Regions from separate parts of the Micromonospora yongxingensis genome, predicted to be linked through region 1. Evidence: riboswitches for the same ligand, from Rfam matches in the RefSeq annotation. Region 1 holds a riboswitch; each other region holds the start of a gene.
The links. Region 1 has a riboswitch for cyclic di-AMP ahead of ACTWLT_RS27900 (transglycosylase family protein). Riboswitches for the same ligand answer to the same signal wherever they lie in the genome.
Positions count from the first base shown of each region.

Region 2: linked by a shared signal. The riboswitch ahead of ACTWLT_RS22015 (coiled-coil domain-containing protein) and the one ahead of ACTWLT_RS27900 (transglycosylase family protein) in region 1 are both predicted to bind cyclic di-AMP.
Region 3: linked by a shared signal. The riboswitch ahead of ACTWLT_RS16725 (coiled-coil domain-containing protein) and the one ahead of ACTWLT_RS27900 (transglycosylase family protein) in region 1 are both predicted to bind cyclic di-AMP.

Region 1 is NZ_JBQXEO010000031.1:55,454-59,556, reverse strand. It holds gene htpG (molecular chaperone HtpG) at 1-1,031, shown strand, start outside; gene ACTWLT_RS27905 (ThuA domain-containing protein) at 1,105-1,761, shown strand; cyclic di-AMP (ydaO/yuaA leader) riboswitch at 1,927-2,098, shown strand; gene ACTWLT_RS27900 (transglycosylase family protein) at 2,099-2,779, shown strand; gene ACTWLT_RS27895 (hypothetical protein) at 2,810-3,169, opposite strand; gene dinB (DNA polymerase IV) at 3,270-4,103, opposite strand, start outside.
Region 2 is NZ_JBQXEO010000019.1:67,515-71,617, reverse strand. It holds gene ACTWLT_RS22025 (copper-translocating P-type ATPase) at 1-23, opposite strand, end outside; gene ACTWLT_RS22020 (YibE/F family protein) at 335-1,711, shown strand; cyclic di-AMP (ydaO/yuaA leader) riboswitch at 1,878-2,009, shown strand; gene ACTWLT_RS22015 (coiled-coil domain-containing protein) at 2,013-3,032, shown strand; gene ACTWLT_RS22010 (carbonic anhydrase) at 3,088-3,804, opposite strand; gene ACTWLT_RS22005 (helix-turn-helix transcriptional regulator) at 3,997-4,103, shown strand, end outside.
Region 3 is NZ_JBQXEO010000012.1:102,117-106,219, forward strand. It holds gene ACTWLT_RS16715 (HelD family protein) at 1-429, shown strand, start outside; gene ACTWLT_RS16720 (cation diffusion facilitator family transporter) at 536-1,453, shown strand; cyclic di-AMP (ydaO/yuaA leader) riboswitch at 1,595-1,726, shown strand; gene ACTWLT_RS16725 (coiled-coil domain-containing protein) at 1,783-2,799, shown strand; gene ACTWLT_RS16730 (hypothetical protein) at 2,919-3,437, shown strand; gene ACTWLT_RS16735 (SRPBCC family protein) at 3,518-3,985, opposite strand.

The sequences.
Region 1 (4,103 bases):
TGTTCGCACCGCAGGGCCGCCGTGGTGTCCAGCTCTACGTCAAGCGCGTGTTCATCATGGACGACTGCGAGGCGCTGGTCCCCACCTACCTGCGCTTCGTCAAGGGCGTCGTCGACGCGCACGACCTGTCGCTGAACATCTCCCGCGAGATCCTCCAGCAGGACCGGCAGATCCAGATCGTCCGCCGTCGCCTGGTCAAGAAGATCCTCGCCACGGTCAAGGACCTCAAGGCCAACCACCCCGAGCGCTACCGCACCTTCTGGAACGAGTTCGGCGCGGTGGTCAAGGAGGGGCTGATCGACGACACCGACAACCGCGACACCCTGCTGGAGATCCTGTCGGTGGCCTCCACCCACGACCCGGCCGAGCCGACCGACCTGGCCGGTTACGTCGCACGGATGAAGGACGGCCAGACCGACATCTGGTACGCCACCGGCGACTCCCGCGCCACCATCGAGAACTCCCCGCACCTCGAGGCGTTCCGGGCCAAGGGCCACGAGGTGCTGCTGCTCACCGACCAGGTCGACGAGGTGTGGGTCGAGCGGGTCGGCCAGTACGACGGCCGCCCGCTGCGCTCGATCGCCAAGGGCGAGGTCGACCTGGACAGCGACGAGGAGAAGCAGCAGGCCGAGGCCGAGCGTGAGCAGCAGCGGCAGGAGTTCGCCGCTCTGCTCGACTGGCTGGGCACCACGCTGGCCGACAGCGTCCGCGAGGTCCGCCTCTCGTCGCGGCTGACCACCTCACCGGCCTGCGTGGTCGGCGACGCGCACGATCTCACCCCGACCCTGGAGAAGATGTACCGGGCGATGGGGCACGAGATTCCCACCACGAAGCGGATCCTGGAGATCAACGCGGGTCACCCCCTGGTCGCGGGGCTGCGCAAGGCCCACGAGCAGGGCACCGACCCGGCGGCGCTGACCGAGACCGCCGAGCTGCTGTACGGCCTGGCGGTGCTCGCCGAGGGCGGCGAGCTGACCGACCCCGCCCGGTTCACCCGGGTGCTCGCCGACCGGCTGGCCCGCACCCTGTAACCGATCGACCCCACCGGCCGGCGGGTGCCCGATCAGCGGGGCCCCGCCGGCCGGTCCGGCACCGGGAGAGGTCATGCCTGACGACACCGTGATCTTCAGCGGGGAGGGTCCGCACGCCGACCCCTGGCACCGGCTGGCCGAGACAAGTGCCGCGATCGGCGACCTGATCGGCGGCCCGGTGACGACCGTGACATCCGTCGACCGGCTTACCACCGCCCTGGACGGTGCCCGCCTGCTGGTGGTCAACGCCAGCGCCGACCGGTCGACCCCGATCCGCGAGGACGAGGACTTCGCCCGCGTCCTCGACGGCTTCCTGGGCCGCGGTGGCAGCCTGCTCGCCACCCACAGCGCCACGCTGGCCTTCCCCGGTCTGCCGCGCTGGCGGTCGACGATCGGCGCCGCGTGGGAGCACGGCCGGACCTTCCACCCTCCGATCGGCCCGAGCCGCATCCGGCGTACCCGCGTCGAGCATCCGATCACCATCGGCCTCGGTGACATCGAGGTCCACGACGAGCGCTACACCGACCTGGCGCTGGTCGAGAGCGCCGACATCGTGCCCCTCTACGTGCACGACGAGGGCGGCGCCACGCACCCGCTCGTCTGGGCACGCACCGCCGGGACCAGCCGGATCGTCTACAGCGCCCTCGGTCACGACGTGCGGTCGTACGAGTCGTCGGGGCATGTCGAGCTGCTCGGCCGGATCGCGGCCTGGCTGCGCCACGAGACCTGACCACCCCCTGATCGGAAGCGGTCCACGATGGTCGGTGCACAGTCTCCGACGGCCCGCAACCGCTGCGCGGGACTCCCCGCGTGAGCCGGTGAAGAAGTTCACAGGGGGTGGGCGACCGTCACCGACCGTGCCTAACGTCGGTCGGGTCCGCCACAGCGGACACCGCGACCGGTAACGCCAAATCCTGCCCCCGGTCGTCGGAACCCAGTCACCCGGGCAGGAGCGGGGGACCCAACGTTCCTCGGTGCACGTCACCTCGGGGTGAAGCCGCCACCGCGCGGCCGGGCTCCTCGGCCCGAACCCGACAGCTCACCTCGCCGGCGTGGAGGAAGCTCACATGACGTCTGACTACACCCCCCGTCATCGACGGGTCACCACCCGCCGCGTCGCCGTCGGCACCCTGGCCGTCGGCGCGGTCACCGGCGCCGTCGCCCTCTTCGGCCCGGCCGCACCGGCCCAGGCCGGGGTCAACTGGGACGCGATCGCCCAGTGCGAGTCCAGCGGCAACTGGCACATCAACACCGGCAACGGCTACTACGGCGGGCTGCAGTTCTCGCAGAGCACCTGGGCCGGCTACGGCGGCAAGAAGTACGCGGCCCGCGCCGACCTGGCCAGCCGCGGCGAGCAGATCGCCATCGCCGAGAAGGTGCTCGACGGGCAGGGCATCGGCGCCTGGCCCACCTGCGGCAAGAAGGGCGGCTCGTCGGGCGGCGGCTCCGCCAGCAAGTCGTCGACGAAGTCCACCGCGAAGTCCTCGAAGCCGACCTCGAAGTCCGGCTCGACGGCCAAGCCGAAGGAGCGGTCGTCGCGCGGCGAGCAGCCGGCGACCCGCAACCACCAGCGCACCGCGCCGGTGACGGGCGGCGAGACGTACCTGGTCAAGCCGGGCGACACCCTCTCGGAGATCGCCGAGACCAACCGGGTGTCCGGCGGCTGGCAGGCCCTGTACGAGGCCAACCGGCAGCTGATCGGCGCCGACCCGGGTCTGATCTTCCCGGGTCAGCGGCTCTCTCTCTGACGCCCGCCGGCGTGTGTCGAGCAGGTGGCGTCAGGCCGCCGCGACGGCCGCCTGCGAACGCGCCGACTCCGAACCAGACCAGGCCCGCCGCGCGGCGGGAACATCCTCCGCCGGCCGCTGGGCGCGGGGCGTTTCCCCCTCGCCCTGCTCGGATGTGACTGTGGACGATGTGTCGGCCGCGCCACGGGCCAGCCGGAGCGACTGTTCCGCACTGCCACGCGCAGCGCACGGCCACGTCTGGCCGGCGCAGAGCAGATTGCGGCAGGCGCCGTCCTCGTCCGGCTCGTGCGCGCTCAGCACGTCCATGGCGAGCTGCCAGAGCAGCGGGTCGGTCACGTCGGCGGGGCGCTGCGCACGCCGGCTCGGACGGTTGCTGGTGTCGTCGGACATGGTGGTCCCCCCTGTCAGGCTGATCCCCACAACGTCACCACTCCCGCCGCCCTCAAACCCCACAACCGCTGTGACGTGCACCGCTGCGCCTGGTGCCTCCTCAGTCCGGCAGCAGCGGCATCTCGACGCCCGGCTCCCTGCCCAGCAGCACCGCCCGGGTCAGCGCCGCCGATCCGAACCGGTCACGGACCGCGTCCACCGCGGCATCCAGCTCGGCGCCGGGGTCGCGGTGGAACGGCAGCTCCGGCTGGACCGGGTTGTCGTCCAGGTTGCCCACCGAGACGCCGACCAGCGTGATGCCCCGACGATCGATCTCGGGCAGGGCCGCCCGCAGCAGCGCCCGCGCGGCGGCGAGCAGCGGGCCGGTGTCCGCGGTCGCCTTGCCCACGGTGTGCGATCGGGTCGCCCGCGTGTAGTCGCCGAAGCGCAGCCGCAACACCACCGTGCGCCCGGAGCGCCCGGCGGCCCGCATCCGTCGGGTGACCCGGTCGACCAGGCCGGCCAGGATGGCGTCCAGCTCCGCGGGCGCGTGCGGGATACGGCTCAGCGCGTGCTGGGCGCCCATCGAGCCGCGCCGACGGCCGACCTGGACCGCCCGGGGGTCCCGGTTGTGCGCCAGCGCGTGCAGGTGCCGGCCCGCGCCGGCGCCGAGCAGTGACACCAGCGCCGCCTCACCGAGCCGGGCCACCTCGCCGACGGTACGGATCCGGCGTTCCCGCAGCTTCGCGGCGGTGACCGGGCCGACGCCCCAGAGCCGTTCCACCGGCAGTGGATGCAGGAACGCCAGCTCGGCGTCGGGCGCGACGACCAGCAGCCCGTCGGGCTTCGCCACCCCGCTGGCCACCTTCGCCAGGAACTTCGTCCGGGCCACACCCACGGTGATGGGCAGGTGGATGCGGTCGCGGACCTCCCGGCGCAGCCGCTCGGCGATGTC
Region 2 (4,103 bases), on a different contig from region 1:
TCGGGCGGTGACGGAGCGGACATGACTCCAACATGCCGGTCCGGTCACCGCCGCGCGGGCGGTTCGACCGCGCGACACTCCGCCACGACCTGCGTCCACGGGTCGGGCTGGTTAGCATCTCCCACGATGGCCCTCCGGACCTCGCCGCGCAGTCGGGCATCGGTGTCGCCGAGACATGGCGTCGCCGCCAACCGGCCGAGCCCGGCACTCACCGTCGGTGATCAGGCCGTCGCGCTCCAGCGATCCGTCGTGTCCGTCGCCGCGTTCCCGCGGCGACGGTGAACCGACCGGCCCGCCGGCACGTACCCCGCACCGGATCGTTGGGAGTCACACATTGGGTTCCGACCACAGCCGTTCGGCTCCGTCCGCCCCGCCCCGGGTGCGACGGATCCTCATCGCGACGGTGGTACCGCTCTTCGTCGCCACCGTGCTCGCCGCGGTGGTGCTCTGGCCACGCGACGGGTCACCGCAGACCTCCGCCGGCACCGACGTGCCGCGCTACCACGGCACCGTCACCCGCGTGGTGACCGAGCCGTGCCCGCCGGCGGCACCGGGCCCGGAGGGCACCCCGGATGTCGGGGACGGGCCGTGCGGCACGGTCGATATCCGGGTGGCCGACGGGCCGGCCGCCGGCCAGCAGGTCCAGACCCCGGTGCCGGACGGACCGGGCGCACCGCGCGTCGAGGTCGGCGACGAGATCGTCCTGGTCGAGCTGACCGATCCCACCGATCCGACCGCCAGCAGTTGGAACATCGCCGAGCACCAGCGCGGCACGTCACTGATCTGGCTGGCGGTGGTGTTCGCCGCCGCGATCGTCGCGTTCGGCAGGTGGCGGGGCCTGGCCGCGCTGGGCGGGCTGGCCGCCAGCTTCGCCATCCTGCTCACCTTCGTGCTGCCGGGGATCGGCGCCGGCCGATCACCCCTGCTGGTGGCGGTGGTCGGTGCCGCCCTGATCATGTTCGTGGTGCTCTACCTGACGCACGGGGTCACCGCGCAGACCTCGGTCGCGGTGCTCGGCACCCTGGGCAGCCTGGTGCTGACCGGCGTGCTCGCCACCATCGCCACCGCCGCCACCCACCTCACCGGCTTCGGCAGCGAGGACGCCACCACCCTGTCGATGTTCCAGGCCAACGTCGATCTGCACGGCCTGCTGCTCGCCGGGATCATCATCGGCTCGCTCGGGGTGCTCGACGACGTGACGGTCACCCAGGCGGCCACCGTCACCGAGCTGGCGAACGCCAACCCGGGGCTGACCCGGTTGCAGCTCTACCGGGCGGCCACCCGGGTGGGCCGGGCGCACATCGCCTCCACCGTCAACACCATCGTGCTGGCGTACGCGGGCGCCTCGCTGCCGCTGCTGCTCCTGCTGACCGCCGACACGCGGCCGATCGAACAGATCCTCACCAGCGAGTTCCTCGCACAGGAGATCGTCCGCAGCGCGGTCGCCACGCTCGGCCTGATCGCCGCCGTACCGCTGACCACCGGCCTGGCCGCCGTGGTGACCGCGGCCGGCGCGGCCGGTAACACCCCGGTCGCCGACCCGCCCGCCGGACGACCCAGGCCCGATCGCGCGGAGGCACTGGCGGCACTCAGCTCCCCCCGCACGGGTCGACAGGACCCGACCGGACCGGATCCGGCGGGGGCCACACCCCCATCCACCGCCACCGACCGGTGGCCCGAGCCCGACAGGAGCACGGATACGGCATGGTGACACTCCTCAGCGTGACGAGGTGGGGCATCCGCCCTGAGAACCGCGTCACTGGTCACTCAACGCCATGGCGAAATGACGCTTTTAGTCGGCATCAGGACGTAGCTCAGCCGGTCGCCTCTCGGGTAACCTCGCTGCCGGTCACCGCCGAAGGCGCGACGCAGCGCCTGCGGTGCCACCGCCCAATCGCCAGCCGGCGAGCCGGGGACCCAGGTATGTGGGGTGAATCCGCGTCAGCGGTAGGGGCCACTTCCGCCCCGAACCCGTCAGCTAACCCGGTCGGCGGTCGACGGAAGGGAATACTGTGACGGCACCCCTACGCCGCTGGTTGACGCCCGTGGTGGCCGTGATCGCCGCACTGACCGTGCTCGCCGGCCCCCTCCCGGCCCACGCCGCCCCGACGACGCCCACCCCGTCCGGGCACGAGGAGGACGGCGAGCCCAAGCTGCTCAACGACGTCATCGAGAAGGCCAACCGCGACTACTCAGCCGCCAAGTCCAAACTGGACAAGTCCAAGAAGCGGCAGCTGGAGCTGGCGCTGGAGGTCGACAAGGCCAATGCCGAGCTGGAGGCGCTGGCCCCCCAGGTCGGGCAGATCGCCTCCCAGTCGTACCGGACCGGCCGGATCGGCGCCATCGCGATGTTGCTGGAGAGCGACGCCCCGGACTCGTTCGTCCAGCGCGCGGCGGTGCTCGACGAGATGAACATGGTCAACGAGAAGAAGCTCTCCGAGGTCAACGCGGTGAAGTCGCGCGCCGAGCAGGCCAAGCTGGCCCTCGACGCGGAGGTCCGCGAGCAGCAGAAGCAGACGGCCCTCATGGCGAAGGAGAAGCGCGACGCCGACAAGGCGCTCGCCCTGGTCGGTGGGAAGGGTTTCACCGGCGGGCTGGTGTCGGCGACCTCGCCGGTCGCCCGGCTCGGCCCGGGCCGGACCGCCGACGGTGACTGGAAGTCCGAGTCGTGCAGCGAGAACGACCCCACCACCTCCGGCTGCGTCACGCCGCGCACGCTGCACGCGTACAAGGAGGTCAAGCGGGCCGGCTTCAACCGGTTCGTCGGCTGCTACCGCTCCGGCGGGCCGTGGGAGCACCCGAAGGGTCGCGCCTGCGACTGGTCGTTGCAGAAGAGCGGCTTCAGCCCCTGGCACAACGAGGACACCCGGACGTACGGCAACAACGTGGCCGCGTTCCTCATCCGCAACGCCGACCGACTCGGCATCTACTACGTGATCTGGAACCGGCAGATCTGGTTCCCGGCGACCGGCTGGAAGTCGTACAGCGGGCCGTCGAACCACACCGACCACGTACACATGTCGATGCTCTGACCCGCGTGCAGAACGTCGAAGGGCCGTCCCGCGTCGCGGGGCGGCCCTCGTCGCGTCAGGCGGCGGCCGGACCGGGTGCGGTCGGCACGTCGAGCGGCGTGGTGCCGGCCGGCACCGCGGTCACCGGGCGCACCGCTCCGGCGGCGAGCCGGTACGACATCCCCACGACCGCGCACCGGCCCCGCACCACCTCGTCCGCCAGCACGGGCGACTGGGCCAGCAGCGTCTCGACGGTCTGTGCGATGTGGACGTCGACGATGCCGTCGATGTCGTCGATCCCGTCGGCGGCGGCGCGGCGAAGACTGGGCAGCACGGCGTCGACCACGGCACCCAGGTGCCCCTGGGGCGACGTGCCGGTGGTGACCGCTTCCCGGGCCGCCTGGACCGCACCGCACGAGTCGTGGCCGAGCACCACCACCAGCGGGGTGCCGAGCACGGTCACGGCGTACTCCACGCTGCCCAGGACCTCGGGGCCGGCCGTGTGCCCGGCCGTGCGGACCACGAAGAGGTCGCCCAGACCCCGGTCGAAGATGATCTCGGCGGCCAACCGGGAGTCGGAGCAGCCTACGATCACCGCGAACGGGTGCTGTCCGTCGGCGACCGCAGCGCGGTGCCCGGCGTCCTGGTTGGGGTGGCGCGGGGCACCGCTGACGAAGCGCCGGTTACCGGCGGTCAGCTCGGCGTACGCCCGGGCCGGCTCGCTGATCGCCGGCGCCCGGCCGGTGGTCCGCTGCGGCCCCGGCTGTCCGCCGGGTGTACCGGTACGATCCATCCCCGCACCTCGTCTCACGCGTTTGACCTGCTCAACAGGCATTTCAGCCGGGCCGGCGGTGGGCGGCGGCTCGGCTCCACCGTCACACGCAGCGCAAGACGCGTCAAGATATGCGTGATATAGATTTCATACGTTGGCCCCGCTCCGGCGACGCCCGGCGGCGGGGCGGACAACCGGAGAGGCGGTCAGACGATGGCGGGCACGACGGCAGGTGACACCGGCGGCGGCCGGAACTGGACGTTCCTCACCAACCACGGGCACGTCCTGCTGGCCATCGCCCGCAACCCCACCGCACGGCT
Region 3 (4,103 bases), on a different contig from region 1:
AACTACCGCAACTCGGCGGAGATCTTCGCGGTGGCCGCGGCGGAGATCCGCCGGCTCTACCCGGATCTGACGCTGCCGAGCGCCGTCCGCTCGACCGGGGTCGACCCGGTCGAGCTGGTGGTGCCCCCGACCGCGCTGGAGACGTCGGTGGTGGAGGCGGCCACCGGCCTGCTGGCCGAGGTCGAGGGCACGGTCGGGGTGATCACGCCGGTCCCCCGCCGCGACGAGGTCGCCGGCTGGCTCGGCGCGCTCGGCGCGCCGCGGCTGCAGGTGGTGACCAGCCTGGAGGCGAAGGGCATGGAGTACGACGGGGTGGTGCTGGTCGCCCCGAGCGAGATCCGGGCGGATCCGGGTGCCGGTGTACGGACGCTCTACGTGGCGCTCTCCCGGGCCACCCAGCGGCTCACCACCATCGACCCGACCGGCTGACCTGCGGCGGTGAGCCGCGCCGGGCGGTCGCCGGCACTACACTTGCATACATAGCGATGTGAGCATACATTTGACCAGGTCCCGGCGGACGGCGGAGGGTGGTTTCGTGGGCGCAGGTCATGACCACCACCACGGGTCGGTCGCCAATGCCGCGCACCAGCACCGGGGCCGACTCTGGACGGCGTTCGGGCTCCTCGCCACCCTGATGGTGGTCGAAGCGGTGGCCGCCTTCCACACCGGCTCGCTGGCCCTGCTCTCCGACGCCGGGCACATGTTCACCGACGTGCTCGGCATCGCCATGGCGCTCGCCGCCATCACCGCCACCCGGCGGGCCACCGGCGACCCGCAGCGCACGTTCGGGCTCTACCGGCTCGAGGTGCTCGCCGCGCTCGCCAACGCCGTCCTGCTCTCCGGCGTGGCGGTCTACGTCGTGATCGAGGCCATCGGCCGGTTCGGCGACCCGCACGAGGTGCTGGCCGGCCCGATGCTCGTGGTCGCCACGCTCGGCCTGCTCGCCAACCTGGCGGCGTTCACCCTGCTCCGCGCGGGCGCCCGGGAGAGCATCAACCTGCAGGGCGCCTACCTGGAGGTGCTCGGGGACCTGCTCGGCTCGCTCGGCGTGATCGGCGCGGCGCTGCTCATCCAGGTCACCGACTGGTGGTGGGCGGACCCTCTGGTCGCGGTCGCCATCGGCGTGTTCATCCTGCCGCGCACCTGGCGGCTGGGGCGGGCCGCGGTCCGCATTCTGGTGCAGGCCGCACCCGAACACCTCCAGGTGACCGCCGTGCACGACCGGCTGGCCGCCGTGCCCGGCGTGGTCGAGGTGCACGACCTGCACGTCTGGACGCTCACCTCCGGCATGGAGGTGGCCTCCGCACACCTGACCATGGCCCCCGGCGCGGACGTCGGCGCGGTGCTCACCGCGGCGCGTACCGCCCTGCACGAGGACTTCCGGATCGAGCACGCGACGTTGCAGACCGAGCCCGGCGCCGCTCCCGGGGCCTGCGGTTCGGTCAAGTGGTAATACCTTTCACCAGGTTTTTTCGTCTTCGTCCGAATTGTTGGTGACGACGCACGCACCGTCCGTCACATCGGCTGCACAGGTCCCAGAGGCACCGGTAGGCTCGGTCCCGGCCTCCACCCGGCGGCGCCCTAACGGCGCCGGTGGCGGTCGCCGCCTAATCGCCCGAGCGGGCGAACCGGGGAACCATGTTCCTGGGGTGCATCCGCGTCAGCGGTAGGGATCTTCCGTCCCGAACCCGTCAGCTAACCCGGTCGGCGGCTGACGGAAGGACATGCGTAGTGGCACCAGCACGACCACCCGCCGCCCGACTGGCGGCCCTGATCGTCGCGATGCTCGCTCTCGGCGTCGCACTGCCGGCCGGCGCCGCCTCGGCCGCTCCCCCGACCAACCTGCAGGCGGCCGCGGCCCCCGACGGCGACGAGGAAGGCGGCACCCCGGCACTCCGGGCGCAACTCGAGGCGGCCAGCAAGGGCTACCTGGACGCGAAGCGGGCCCTGGACACCTCCGTACAGCGCCAGCAGCAGCTCACCACCCAACTCAAGGCCACCGAGACCGAGCTGACCCAACGCAGCGGCAAGGTCGGCGAGATCGCCGGAGTGGCCTACCGCACCGGCCGGCTCGGCACGATGTCGGCGCTGCTCAACAGCAACACCCCGGAAGGCTTCATGGACCGGGCCGCCGCGCTCGACGCGGTCGCCGCCAACGAGGACCGGGTGCTGCGCGACCTGCTCGCCACCAAGGACCAGGCCAACCGCACCCGGATCGCGCTCGACGGCGAGATCCGCGAACAGCGCAAGCAGGTCACCGTGATGGCCAAGCGCAAGGAGCAGGCCGAACGGGCCCTGACGGTGGCGACCACCAAGCCCCGGACAACCGCCGACAGCGGCGGCTCCAACCGGGGCACCTCGGCCGCCAACGCCCAGGCCGCGCCGCGCAACTCCGACGGCTCCTGGCCATCGGAGTCGTGCAGCGTCAACGACCCCACCCCGGCCACCGGCTGCATCACCCCGCGCACCCTGCACGCGCTCAACCAGGCCAAGGCCGCCGGCTTCACCCGGTACGTCTCCTGCCACCGCTCCGGCGGCTCCGGCGAACACCCCAAGGGCCGTGCCTGCGACTTCGCGGCACAGAAGAGCGGCTTCGGCGGGGACGCCACCGGCGGCGACAAGACGTACGGCAACAACCTGGCCGCGTACTTCATCCGCAACGCCGACCGGCTCGCCGTGCTGTACGTGATCTGGTACCGGCAGATCTGGCTGCCCAGCAGCGGGTGGAAGTCGTACAGCGGAGCGGGTGGCGACCCGTCCAGCGACCACACCAACCACGTGCACCTGTCGGTGTACTGACCCGACCCGCCCGGTGCCCCCTGACACGGAGGCACCGGGCGGGGTACGTCAGCGGGCGTACCCCGGATGTCGCCGACGGTCGGACGACCACGGCCGGACCAGGCGGCAGCATCGCTCGTATGCGTCGACTCCCGCCACCCGCCCGCAAGGCGCTGCTCACCCTGCACCTGGTCACCTCGCTCGGCTGGCTCGGCGCCGACCTGGTGCTGCTCACCCTCGGCGTCGCGGCGCTGCGTGGCGCCGACCCGGCCGTCGTCTACCCGGTCGCCGCGCTGATCGGCACCGTGCTGTTCGCGCCGCTGAGCGTGCTGGTCTGGCTGGTCGGCGTGGCCAGCGCGCTGCTCACCCCGTGGGGCCTGCTGCGCTACCGCTGGGTGCTGACCAAGCTCGTCATCACCACGGTGATGGTCGGACTGGTGCTGTTCCTGCTCACCCCGAACCTGCGCCACGCCGGTGCCTTGGGCGTCGCCCTGCCCGCTCAGGACCGCGCCGACCTGGTGATCGCACCGGCGGTGTCCACCAGCCTGATGGTCATCGCGACGGTGCTCTCGACGTACAAACCGTGGGGGCGACGAGCGGCCGGCCGGCCCACCGTCGCCGGCGCGGCCAGCCATGATCGCGCCGCAACCAGGATGTAGTGACCTCGGAGCCGCAGCAGGCCACTACATCCAGGGTGGAGGGACCCTGGCAGGGGCGCGGCGCGGACGCGCGGAGTTGGTCAGGTGGGTGGTGGGGGGACGTCGGGGCGGTCCAGGACCGCGCCGAGTCGGGTGGCCAGGGCCAGGTGGGCCGCGCGGGCCTGGCGGAACGCGTACCGGAACAGCGGGGCGGGCGCGGTCAGGGTGATCTCGACATCGATGCGGACCAGGCCGTCCGGCTCGGCGCGCAGCCGGGTGTGGTTGCGCACGGTGGTGGCCGGCCACTGGCGGGCCACCATGACGATCTCGTCTTCCTCGCTGATCAGCACGTCCGCCTGGTACGTGGTCCGGAAGCGCACCGGCCCCGCCGCCAGCCGGTCGCTGATCGCGTAGCTGGCCTGGGCGCCGGGCCGGGGAGGCAGCCGGCGGACCCGGATGATCAGTGGATGCAGCTCGCCCTGCCGGGTCAGGTCACTGAGCAGCGCCGCCGCGTCGGCGGTCGAGCAGCGGGCCTGAACGGTGTAGCTGAAGGTATCGCTCCTGAGCACACCGTCTCCCGCCGTCGATGGTCGCCCGATCGTCCCGTACGCCGGTCGGGCTGGCAACGCCCGGACGGACACGCACTGTTGTCCCGCCCTTCGCACACCGTTCGCACTACGGTCGGCT